2 regions of the Alteromonas gilva genome follow, and region 1 is predicted to be linked to the other one. Evidence: predicted binding sites of a transcription regulator. Region 1 holds the regulator's gene; the other holds the start of a gene.

Region 1 (6,148 bases):
CATGAGCGCGCCCGTCACGGCATAGGCTACCTGCCTCAGGAAGCGTCCATATTCCGCAAGTTAAGTGTTTTTGATAATATTATGGCGATATTACAAACACGCAAAGGCCTGAGTTCGGAACAGCGATTAAATGAAGCCAATGCCCTACTTGATGAATTCAATATTAACCATATACGTAATAGTACCGGCATGAGTTTGTCAGGTGGTGAGCGCCGTCGCGTTGAGATTGCCCGGGCACTGGCAGCGAACCCCAAATTTATTTTGCTGGATGAACCCTTTGCGGGTGTTGACCCAATTTCGGTTAATGATATAAAGAAGATAATTCAACATCTTCGTGACCGTGGGATCGGCATTTTGATTACCGACCACAACGTCAGGGAAACCCTGGATGTTTGTGAGATGGCTTATATTGTCAGCCAGGGAGAACTGATTGCTCAGGGTAGCGCAGAACAGGTGTTGAGCAATCAAAAAGTGAAGGATGTATACCTGGGTGAGCAATTCAGGCTATAGTTAGGGACAGGCTGCCAAACAATAACGTGACAACCACCATTGTCCATTTCAATAACAAGCAAGGCGTTAAGAATAGAAGTAGATGAAACCATCTTTACAGCTTAAATTTAGTCAACAACTCACTATGACGCCACAGTTGCAGCAGGCCATTAAACTGCTGCAGCTTTCTACACTGGATCTTCAGCAAGAAATTCAGGAAGCGCTGGATGCTAATCCTCTGCTTGAAATCGAGGACAACAGCGACAACGATATCGTCGAGACCAGTAAACTCGATGCTGAAGCTGATGCAGCGGCAACTGCCACCAGCGATAATAATTTAGACTCCAACGAAGCGCTGGAAAAAAACGAACTGCCTGACGAGCTGCCTATCGACAGTACCTGGGATGAATATTATTCAGCATCGTCGGCACCGGCACCTGGCCCTTCCTCGTCAGACGACGATCAGGTTTTTCAGGGCGAAACCACCGATGACATCCAGGCTCATTTATTGTGGCAAATGCGCCTGACGCCATTCAGTGAAATCGACCGTGCTATTGCTATCGCGATTATTGATTCGATAGATGAGTCAGGATATTTAACCGTTTCAGTTGAAGATATTCTCAACAGCGTCAATACTGATGATATGGAAGAGCCCGTTGAGGAAGACGAAGTTGAATGTGTCCTTAAGCGCATTCAGATGTTTGACCCCATCGGCTCCGGTTCACGTACCCCGCAGGAGTGTCTACTGGTTCAGCTTAAACAATTTGCGCCGGATACGCCTTGGCTAAACGAAGCAAAAACATTGATAGAAGATTACGCCGATCTGTTGAGCAGCAAGGACTACCGCACACTCATGCGTAAGTCGCGGCTCAAAGAAGATGATCTGCGAGAAGCCATGCGTTTGCTACAAACACTTAATCCGCGTCCTGGCAGTGCGTTGATTACCCAGGAACCTGAGTATGTCATTCCTGATGTCTCGGTTAGCAAGAAAAAGGGCCGCTGGGTGGTAGAACTCAACCCGGATAGTCTGCCTAAACTGAGCGTTAATCAACAGTATGCGGCAATGAGTCGTCAGTCGAGAAATAGCGCTGACTCACAGTTTATCCGCTCGCACATGCAAGAGGCTAAATGGTTCATAAAGAGCCTGGAGTCACGCAACGACACACTGCTTAAAGTTGCTAACTGTATTGTGCAGCAACAAATGGGCTTCTTTGAGCATGGCCCTGAAATGATGAAACCAATGGTGCTCAATGACGTAGCTGAAATGGTTGATATGCATGAATCAACCATATCACGGGTGACCACGCAGAAATATATGCATACCCCACGCGGTATTTTTGAGCTTAAATACTTTTTCTCAAGTCACGTAGCGACTGAATCGGGCGGCGAATGCTCATCTACCGCTATTCGTGCGTTAATAAAAAAATTGGTTGCTGCGGAAAAACCCAGCAAACCTTTAAGCGACAGTAAAATTGCCCAATTGTTGGCTGATCAAGGTATTAAAGTTGCTCGGCGAACAATAGCAAAATACCGGGAATCACTTTCGATTCCACCGTCTAACCAACGCAAGAGCCTTATCTAGGCAGAAATATAAGGAAGACGAACTATGCAAATTAATCTTACAGGTCATCACGTTGAGATTACCGATTCTTTGCGTAACTATGTTGATACTAAATTTAGCAAACTGGAGCGTCATTTTGACCACATTTCAAATGTCCATGTGATATTGAATGTGGAAAAACTGAATCAAAAAGCTGAGGCCACCATGCATTTAAGCGGTGCTGAAGTATTTGCGTCGTCAGAAAACTTAGATATGTATGCAGCGATCGACGCTATGGTAGACAAGCTTGATCGTCAGGTCATTAAGCATAAGGAAAAGCTCAAAAAGCACTAGGCCCCTAACCCTATGAATATAGAAGCCTTAGTTAGCCTGGATCGCACTGAATGTGCGGTCCAGTGCAACAGTAAAAAACGCATACTCGAAATTATTAGCACAATTGCTGCACAAGCCAATCCGGAAATCCAAAAGGACGAGGCCCTCACAGCGCTGTTGGCTCGCGAAAAAATGGGCAGCACGGGCATCGGCAATGGCATTGCACTGCCACACGGACGGCTGGCCGGCCTTTCAGAAATTACCGCCGTTGTGGTAACCACCAAACCGTCTATTGCATTCGATGCGATAGATGACAAACCTGTCGACATCTTTTTTTCTATATTAGTGCCAGAGAACCAAACTGAAGGACACTTGCAGACACTGGCAACAATTGCCGGTAAACTGAGTCAAAAATCCATCGTAAAGACTATTCGGAACGCCGAAACGAAGGAACAAGTTATTGCAGCGCTGTGCGACAACACCGCCCAGTAAACAGTAATACCACAAGGAGTCTGACAGTTCATGAAGCTTATCATTATCAGTGGTCGTTCGGGCTCGGGGAAGTCCGTTGCGCTGCGCGCACTGGAAGATCTCGGTTATTACTGCGTTGACAACATCCCGGTTAACCTGCTGCCGACCCTGACCCACACGGTAGCCGATGAATACGATCAAGTCGCTGTCAGCATTGATGTGCGCAACCTGCCAAAAGAGCCTGAGGATCTGGTTGAAATCCTCGATTATCTGCCCTCATCCTGGGCTATGACTATCGTTTATCTGGATGCCAGCGACGATATGCTGGTAAAACGTTTCAGCGAAACCCGCAGGCTTCATCCACTTGCCAAATTAAATATATCCCTGGCAGATGCCATCCAGGCCGAAAAAGATCTGTTAGCGCCGATTGTCGAGCGGGCCGATCTGTATATCGATACCGATCGCTTGTCGATTCACCAGTTAGCTGAGTTAATTCGTGAGCGTATTCTGGGTAAAAAAAGTTCGCGGTTGGTACTGGTATTTGAATCCTTTGGTTTTAAACATGGTATCCCCAAAGACGCCGATTATGTCTTTGATGCACGGTTCTTACCTAATCCACACTGGGAGCCAGACCTAAGGCACCACACCGGCCTGGATTCACCCGTTGAAGCTTTTCTCGGTTCACAGCCCATCGTCACTAAGTTTATCTGGCAAATTCAGAATTTAATCACCACCTGGCTGCCGCATTTAGAGCGGAACAATCGCAGCTACGTAACCATTGCCATTGGCTGTACGGGTGGTCAGCATCGCTCCGTATTTGTAGCTCAGTCATTAGCAAAACTGTTCGCAGATAAGCATCCGGATGTGCAAATCCGTCACAGGGAGTTGAACCGATAATGCGTGTAGAGAAAACCCTCACAATCGTTAACAAGCTGGGCCTGCACGCGCGCGCAGCCACCCAGTTAGTGCAATTGGCTAATCAGTTTGATGCGCAGATTACCCTCATTAAAGGCGAGCAGGAAGCCAATGCCAACAGTGTACTGGGCCTGATGCTCATGGAAAGCCACCAGGGTGAGCAGGTCGATGTGATCAGCGAAGGTCCTGATGCCGAAGCCGCCATGCAGGCTGTCGAATCGCTGATCGCCGGGCGCTTTAACGAGGCTGAGTAGCAGGGAGTCGTCACTCCCTGTGGTTTAACGATAGGCGTCAATATACGCCTGAATTTGCCGGTCCAGAAGAGCCAGTGGCAGCGCCCCATTCCCCAGCAACTGTTGATGAAACTCACGGATATCAAACTGATTACCCAGCGCCTGCTCGGCGCGCTCACGTAATTCAAGTATTTTTAGCTGGCCCATCTTGTACGACAACGCCTGGCCCGGCCAGGAAATATAGCGGTCCACTTCGGCGCGCACGTTGGCCATCGATAATGCGGTATTAGCCGCCAGATAATCGATTGCCCGGGCCCGGCTCCACCCTTGCGAGTGAATGCCCGTATCGATAACCAGTCGACACGCTCGCCACATTTCATAGCTTAACCGGCCAAAATGCTGATACGGCGTTTCGTACACGCCCATTTCAACCCCTAAGCCCTCAGCATATAACCCCCACCCTTCACCGTAGGCACTTAAATATAAGTCACGACGAAAGTCGGGGACATTTTGCAGCTCCAGCGACAGTGCGTTTTGTAAATGGTGCCCCGGAACCGCCTCATGTAGCGTTAACGCCACCATTTCGTAGAGCGGACGTTGGTCGAGGTTATGTGTATTCACCCAGTAAGCACCGCCACGAATGCCGTCTAAGGGCGCGGAGTTGTAGGATGCTGTAGTGTAATTTGGGGCAATTTCCTTGGGTACTTCGACAATACCATAGGGTTGTCGGGGCAACGTGCTAAAAAACTCCGGCAGCCGGTATTCAATTTTTTTGGCAATAAACGCAGCTTCTTTCAATAGTGCCTCGGCACTTTGTGGGTAAAACTGTGGATCGGTGCGCAAAAAGGCAGTGAACTCGTCCAAACTGCCGTTAAAACCAGCCGCCGCCATTTGCGCCTGCATAGCTTCCCGCAAACGCTTAACTTCAGCCAGACCTATCTGATGTATGCGTGCCGGATCGCGATCTTCTGTGACGTACTGACGAATTGCATGGCGGTAATACGCCTCGCCATCAGGCAACTGCTGCGCGCCCAGACTCTGGGTAGCAGCATTTAAGTAATCCCCTTCAAGAAAGGTAGCCAGGCGGTCAAGGGCCGGTAACGCATGCGCTTTAATCGCTGAGCGCCCCGCTTCACGTAACTGCAGGTGCCGGGCATTACTGAGTGTGGATGGAAGCTTTGTAAAGGGTTCATACAAGCTGGTTTGGGTTGGATCTGACACCACCAGTGCCCGGACAGTCGGGGCAACGCCCTCAACCACTACTTTGGCATGCACAAAACCATCATCGATCCCCTCGCGCATATTGGCGATGTTTTCATCAATATAGCGCTCGATATCCTTAATACGCGCAATATAGGCTTCGATATCCGCCTCGGTACGCATCGACAGCCCTTTGCTGGCGCCCAGTGCCCGGCTCCAGAACGAATAGAACGTGTTAAACGGAATGCGCTGTAAATTGAGCTGATTTGCTTCGATACTGTTAACCAGTAACCAGCGCAGTAAAGCGTGATTTACTTTGTCGGTGGCGCTCAGCGCTTGCGTATTAATGCTATCAAGTTTAGCGACCAGCGCCTCTTCAGTGCGCAAACGACGCGCCCGATCTGATGCGGTAACACCCGGCAAACGGTTACGGTAAGATGCGTGACCAAAGCGGGCAGCAAGTATGGGATCTTCTGCCAATTTATACTGCCAGTGCTGTTCGATAATACTGGCAAGGCGGGCGCTGTTATTCTCCGTCGTCTTTGTCAGCGACGTGGCCGGTTCAGACGCCTTCGCAGCGTGGTTTGAAACCGGGGTAGACTCACACCCCGTCAATCCGGCCAATACCAAACAAGGCAATATCCAGACTATTTTAATATTGCTGAAAAAATAACAGACTCGGTGTCGCATTGGTGCTCCTGGCTCAAAACTTTCTTGTGCGTTAACAAAGTATTACTGTAGCACAGCCCCCGGCGAAGCAATAAAAAAGCCCGTCAACAATAGGGTAAATTGCATTGCGCCCTGGGTATATCTATTAGGGCTTGATCGATTGCCCGCTCATTGAGGACATATAAAGGACTGTTTGTTTGCCCACCAGGGCCACTTTATGCCACCCACTATTTTAACCGGGGTTGTCAGCCGTGATTATTCATCAGCGCTAGCCGGAGCAAGATTTAAATTTAACTAC
Region 2 (6,148 bases), 1.6 Mb from region 1:
GTCGCGACCGACCCATTGCGCAACGAGAGCCGCTGCTTAATACGCTGAAATGCGACCACGGCTATTGCGCCCACCGCTGCGAGAGACAACATGCTGCTGTGCAATAGCAAGGTCGCGAGGGAGAGCTGCGGGTCGTTGAAAGCGCTGTCAAATAGTAACTGATACATGGCACTTAAAGCAGGCGTCAGCCTGGTGGTTAAGGCCGCACCTGTCACAGCCCCTGACGCCGCGCCCAATAACGCAAGTAACAGCATTTCAAACACTAATACCATTAACAGCGTCGACTGATGAATACCTAATTGTCGAAGCTTGACCAGCGTGGGAATGCGCGCTGCCAGCAATAAATTCAGCGCATTAAAAATAATAAATACGCTAACCAACAGCATTAAGGTACCCATCGCCCAGAGATTAAGTCTGAAGCTGTCACTTAAATTAGAGCCATTGGAGCGCTGATCAACCGGCGCGATCTGCAGATGAGCAGGCAGCGCATTAATCAGCTGTTGGCGGGTGCCAGGCGTTAATTTCCGGACCACCGCCAGACCACTCAGAGGGTGCGAGACTGGTGTCACCTCGCCCTGATAATATTCATTGATATCCTGCAGATCAGGCGCGCCGGAAAAGCCCACGGCGTCATCTTGCTGCGCAGATGGGCGTTGAGCTGCGTTGTCATCAGGTAAATGGCTCATTAAGGCCAGTGTGTCCAGGGCCACATCGCCGGATGACGACTGCACATAAGCCACCAGATAATCCATGCCGAGTTGTCGCAACCTGGCATAGTCAGCTTGCGTCAGTGGCGTGTCAGAATCAATAGCACTAACCTGTTCATGCACCGTAACGGGCCCAACGGATAAAGTGTTCAACTGCTCGCCGGCACCATGATTAATTAACGTCACGGCGGTCAGCCCGGCACAGGCAATAAATATAGCCACGATGATAAGCAGCGGTTCCCAGAGTCGCTGGCGGTAGGTGGCAAACTGCACAGCCAGCGCAAGTTTAATAGCACGCCAGAAAGCCGACGAATGCCTACGCTGCACAGAGCTTTCCATGATGCAGAGCGTACTGCTGCCGGGCACGACACGCCACGTCACTGCTGTGTGTCACCACCACCAGAGTGATTTTCTGTGCGTGACAATAGTTAAATAATAAGTCACTGACCACATCACTGGTCTGCTCATCCAAATTTCCGGTGGGTTCATCGGCCAGCACCACAGCCGGACAATGATTCAGCGCCCGCGCGATCGCCACCCGCTGTTGCTCTCCGCCTGACAACTGCCCCACTGGCGCCTGACTGAATGCCGAAAGACCCAACTGAGCGAGCAACTGTTGTTGCCGCTCGGCGCTGTAGTTACCTTTTAAACGGGCAGTAAAGGCGACATTGTCCCACACATTAAAGCACTCAAGCAGGTTGTAGTTTTGAAAAATAACACCAAGGTTGTTCTTGCGAAAATCATCCGCCGCACTGGCGCTTAGACCGTCCAGTTGCTGGTTGGCGATAACAATGCTACCGCTATCGCAAACTTCAAATCCTGCCAGCAAGGCCAGCAACGTCGACTTCCCGCACCCGGAAGCGCCCTGAATGCTGAGCGAAATTCCGGATGGGGCATGCAGCTCTAAATCGCTGATGATGGCGCTGGTAGCGCCGGGATAGCGTTTGGTTAACTGTTGCACCGATAACATAAATTCACTGCCGGTAAGGAAACGGTTTGTTATTCGAACCTGAATAACGGATACCACCATTACGACAGTATAGGAATAACGGTTTAAAACCAAGCCGCGCACAGCCTTAACACAACCGGCCGGGCAGCTCGAGCCTCGCGTGGCATATAATTTGCCTTTATTTTTTGAATCAGTCGCAGAGTCCGCGGGACGCCCCGCCAGGCACGAAGTTAACCTTGCAAATGTGCAAAGAGAGTGCAAATGATCGTTTATTCCTCCCTAAATTGGGTCTTACCTCGCGTTGGCAATCAATTTTGCGCTTGGTTTTGGTGTCTTTTAGTCGGGACTATATTCCTGGGGCAGGTGCCTGCCGCTTTTGCGCAGCGCCAGCACGTGGATTTTACCCAGGCTCAGGCTTACGATGTGCTTTATGATAAATGCGAAGGCTGTCATAACGATTATATCTTTGACGGCAACTGGTCTATCGAAGACATTGATATCAGTGATATTTCGCACGGCAAGCATCAGCCCCGCTGGGAATCCATTCTAAAAGCAATTGAAATGGGCGATATGCCGCCAGCCGATAAAAAACAACTCACCCGACAGGAAAAAGTCTCGTTAATTCAATGGTTAGAGGGCTCCTTAGATACCTACAGCGAACAGAACCCCAACCCGGGCCGCGCCACGCTGCGCCGGCTGAACCGCAGAGAGTATGCCAACTCGGTCAGCGCACTGCTGGCTCTGGATGTAGATATTAGTGCGTCATTACCCGGCGATGATTCGGGCTACGGTTTCGACAATAATGCTGATGTATTGGGCGTCTCCACAACGTTACTGGAGCGCTACCTGTTTGTTGCCGCAAAAGTCAGCCGTCTGGCCACCGGATTGGCAGGTGATACCGCCAGCAAAGTCAGTTACCTTATCCCCAAAGATGGCGCGGTCAAAAACAGCGGTATACCATCGTTTGATCTGCGCATGAGTGACCAACTGCCACTGGACTCCAGAGGCGGTGGCAGCTTCAGGTTTTACGCACCGGTAAGCGGTGTTTATGAAATTGCCGGCTTTATTAATGCCAACACCAATAACGAAGTCGACCGGTTAGACATTCACCGCTACAGTTATAAAGTAACCCTGCCCGCTGGCAGTCATCATATTGGTATGGCTTTTCGTAAAGAACTGGCCCTGCAAGAACATGTACCAAAAGTCCGTCAGGGTACCAGCTATGTGGTGCTACCCGACCGCGCGCCAGACGAACTCACCCTGGACTTTATTGTTGATGGCGCGCGCGTTCATTCGACAACCGTGCCCTCCTACCATATGTCAGAGCGGTTTTCTCAAGCTGCCTTTTTACGCGACGTGCTCGAAATCGAGGTCATTGGCCCCTTGCAACACGCCACTGACCAAGCTGATCCAGCCGCGGGTTATGCGTTAAACCAAACCCCCAGTATGCGTAAAATCTTTGTTTGCGCACCTGCCAGCGAGCCACAAAACTCAATAGCGGAAGTTGACTGCGCCAGGGATATTATTGCCAGGTTGTCCGCCCACGCCTATCGCAGACCTGCCAATGAAGCCGATATTCAACCGTTACTCAATGTATTTAAGACGGTAAGAAAGGATCTCGATTTTACCGCCAGTATCGCCAAAACGATTCAGGCACTGCTCGTATCACCGGGCTTTTTATACCTGCAGGAGCCCACGCCAGAGCACATTGCCGCGGGCACCGTTTATAAAATTAATGATTTTGAGTTTGCTGCCCGACTTGCCCTGTTCCTGTGGAGCAGCCTGCCAGATCAGGTACTGACAGATTTAGCCGCAAACGGCACGCTCAGAGAGCCGGATATCCTGCGCCAGCAAATCAAGCGCATGCTGGCATCTGATAAAGCCAGTGCCCTGACAGAGAATTTTGCCGGCCAATGGCTGTATTTACGCAACCTGCCCTATCATTTTCCGGACGTATTTGCGTTTCCACAATTTAATGTACCGCTCAAACAGTCGATACGGCGCGAAACTGAACTGTTTTTTACGCGCATAGTAAAAGATAACCAGCCAATCTTTGACTTTCTTAATGCAGACTACAGCTATCTGAACGAGCGCCTGGCCAGTCATTATGGTATTGAAGGTGTTAGAGGCCATGCGTTTCGTAAAGTAAACTTAGCGGAACACACCCAACGGGGCGGCTTGTTAGGTCAGGCAAGTATCTTAACCCTGACGTCTAACCCCAATCACACCTCGCCGGTCAAACGGGGCAAATGGATACTGGATAACCTGTTAGCCGCCAGCCCTCCACCACCTCCACCCGACGTACCGGCGTTAGTGGCTGAACACGATGGCATGGCCCTGTCTGCCAGAGAGCAATTAAAGCGCCACCGGGCCGATCCGGTCTGTGCAGCATGCCATGTTCGCATGGACCCCCTCGGCCTGGCACTGGAAAAGTACGATGCCGTTGGCGCTTTCAGAACAACCTACGCCAATCAACCCATCGACGTCACCGCGCAAATGCCAGATGGCACCCACTTTGAAGGGTTACAAGGCTTACACACAGTGTTATGGAATAAACGGGAACGCTTTACCGAAGCTTTTATTGAGCGATTACTGACCTACGCCCTTGGCAGAGGGCTGGAAGCCTACGATCAGCCCACCATCCGCAAGATTGCCAGGCAGGCTGGTAGCGAAAATTATCGCATGCACAGTATTATCGAGGCGGTAGTAACCAGCCTTCCTTTTAATTTTAAAAAAGCACCAGAGGCGCATGATGACACACAACAGATCGCCGAAACACGCTAGCACTGGTTTATCGAGGCGCACCTTTTTACGTGGTCTGGGCGTAACCGTTGCATTGCCTGTCATGGAGTCTTTAGTACCCGTTGCAGCAGCCGCATCGGCACAAGAGCGCCCCAAGCGCATGACCGTCTTCTATTCGCCCAATGGTGTTCGCATGCAACGCTATACACCAACCGTGGTGGGCAAAAATTACGAGATGACCGAGATTTTAAAGCCCCTGGCTAAGGTGCGTGACAAGTTTTCGGTAATATCGGGCCTGGCGCACTATCAGGCCAGTGCCTTTGGCGCGCCGCCAGCCGGTCATGGTCGCAGTTGCCCGGCATTTTTAACCGGCGCCCACGCCAAAGCAACCGAAGGCGCCGATATATATTGCGGCATTTCAGCCGATCAGGTTGCCGCCAGCTATTTTGCTAAAGACACTCAGCTGGCCTCGCTGGAGCTAGGCATTGAACCCCCCAGTTTACTTGGCAGTTGTGATATTAATTACAGCTGTACCTATACCAATACTATTTCCTGGAAGAGCCCAACCCAGGCGTTACCGGCCATGGTGACGCCCAGTGACGTGTTTGAACACCTGTTTGGCGATGGCAATAAAATCGACGAAAAAACCCGCCAAATGCGCCTGGCGCATAAAGGCAGCATTCTCGACTTTATTAATGACGAAGCCAACCGGCTTAACCGCCGGTTGGGCAGCAACGATCGCCACAAAATGGACCAGTTTCTCGAATCCATTCGCGATGTAGAGCGGCGTATTGCCAAAGCACAGGAAACCTCAATAGAAATGAATCTGGATGACTTGTCGGTGCCGGCGAACATTCCTGCCGATTACGAGGAACACGTCAAAATTATGCTGGATTTACAAATGTTGGCTTTGCAGACCGACATGACCCGCGTTAGCACCTTTATGCTGGGACGCGAGTTAAGCAATCACGCCTATACTAATTTGGGTATTCCTGACGGCCATCACGCGTTGAGTCATCATGCCAATGTACCGGTGAAAATCGATAAGCTGGTGCGCATTAATGCGTATCACATGCAGTTATTCGCCGACTATCTGGAAAAAATGGCCAGCATACCCGATGGCGAGTCCACCTTACTCGACAATACATTTGTTATTCGCGGTGCCTGTATTGGCGAGTCTAATGAGCATGACCATATGGACTTACCCATTATCCTGGCCGGCGGCGGCCTGCAAGGAGGGCGGCATATCGCTGCCCAAAAACATACCCCTATGTGTAATCTGCTGCTGACGGTATTGCAGCAAATGGGCGTGCCGGTAAACAGCTTTGGTGACAGTTCAGAACCGCTCGCCGGTTTAGTGTCGTGAGGTCTTGATGGTAATTATGAGCAGAACAATACAACGGGTGTTCAAAGCAGCAAACAACAAAAGATACCTCGCATCAGCCATACTGACTGTCATGGTGCTCAATGGCGTGGCCTGTACCAGTGAGTCGCCGCCGGTGTCGGTAGCACCTGAATTAACCAGCCTCAGGCACGATGAGTTAGTGTTACAAACGAAACACGCTATGTTAAATTTAGACGTTGCCCTGGTTGATAAGTTAAGCAGCATGATTGATGTAAACCGGCCGCTGCCGGATCGCTCGACCTTGCTTGCCTGGGCCATTGAAACCCAGACCCCGGACTTGGTTAATCTATTACTGAACAAAGGCGCAGCGGTGCATATTGCCAACAGCAACCGCTTTAGCCCGAT

What was found. The regulator sigma-54, encoded in region 1, starts transcription at its own class of promoters, with help from an activator protein. The targets are predictions, from matches to a motif close to GTTGGCACGNNNNTNGNNT.
Region 2: the regulator sigma-54 is predicted to act here: its motif matches at 1,816-1,834, upstream of OIK42_RS12000 (DUF1592 domain-containing protein).

What each region holds. Positions count from the first base shown of each region.
Region 1 is NZ_JAQQXP010000001.1:1,060,083-1,066,230, reverse strand. Features, by position in the region: gene lptB (LPS export ABC transporter ATP-binding protein) at 1-510, shown strand, start outside; gene OIK42_RS04705 (RNA polymerase factor sigma-54) at 593-2,071, shown strand; gene hpf (ribosome hibernation promoting factor) at 2,096-2,383, shown strand; gene ptsN (PTS IIA-like nitrogen regulatory protein PtsN) at 2,396-2,854, shown strand; gene rapZ (RNase adapter RapZ) at 2,885-3,730, shown strand; gene OIK42_RS04685 (HPr family phosphocarrier protein) at 3,730-4,002, shown strand; gene OIK42_RS04680 (DUF885 domain-containing protein) at 4,027-5,871, opposite strand.
Region 2 is NZ_JAQQXP010000001.1:2,707,099-2,713,246, forward strand. Features, by position in the region: gene OIK42_RS11990 (ABC transporter permease) at 1-1,034, opposite strand, end outside; gene OIK42_RS11995 (ABC transporter ATP-binding protein) at 1,024-1,677, opposite strand; gene OIK42_RS12000 (DUF1592 domain-containing protein) at 2,020-4,440, shown strand; gene OIK42_RS12005 (DUF1552 domain-containing protein) at 4,406-5,764, shown strand; gene OIK42_RS12010 (ankyrin repeat domain-containing protein) at 5,781-6,148, shown strand, end outside.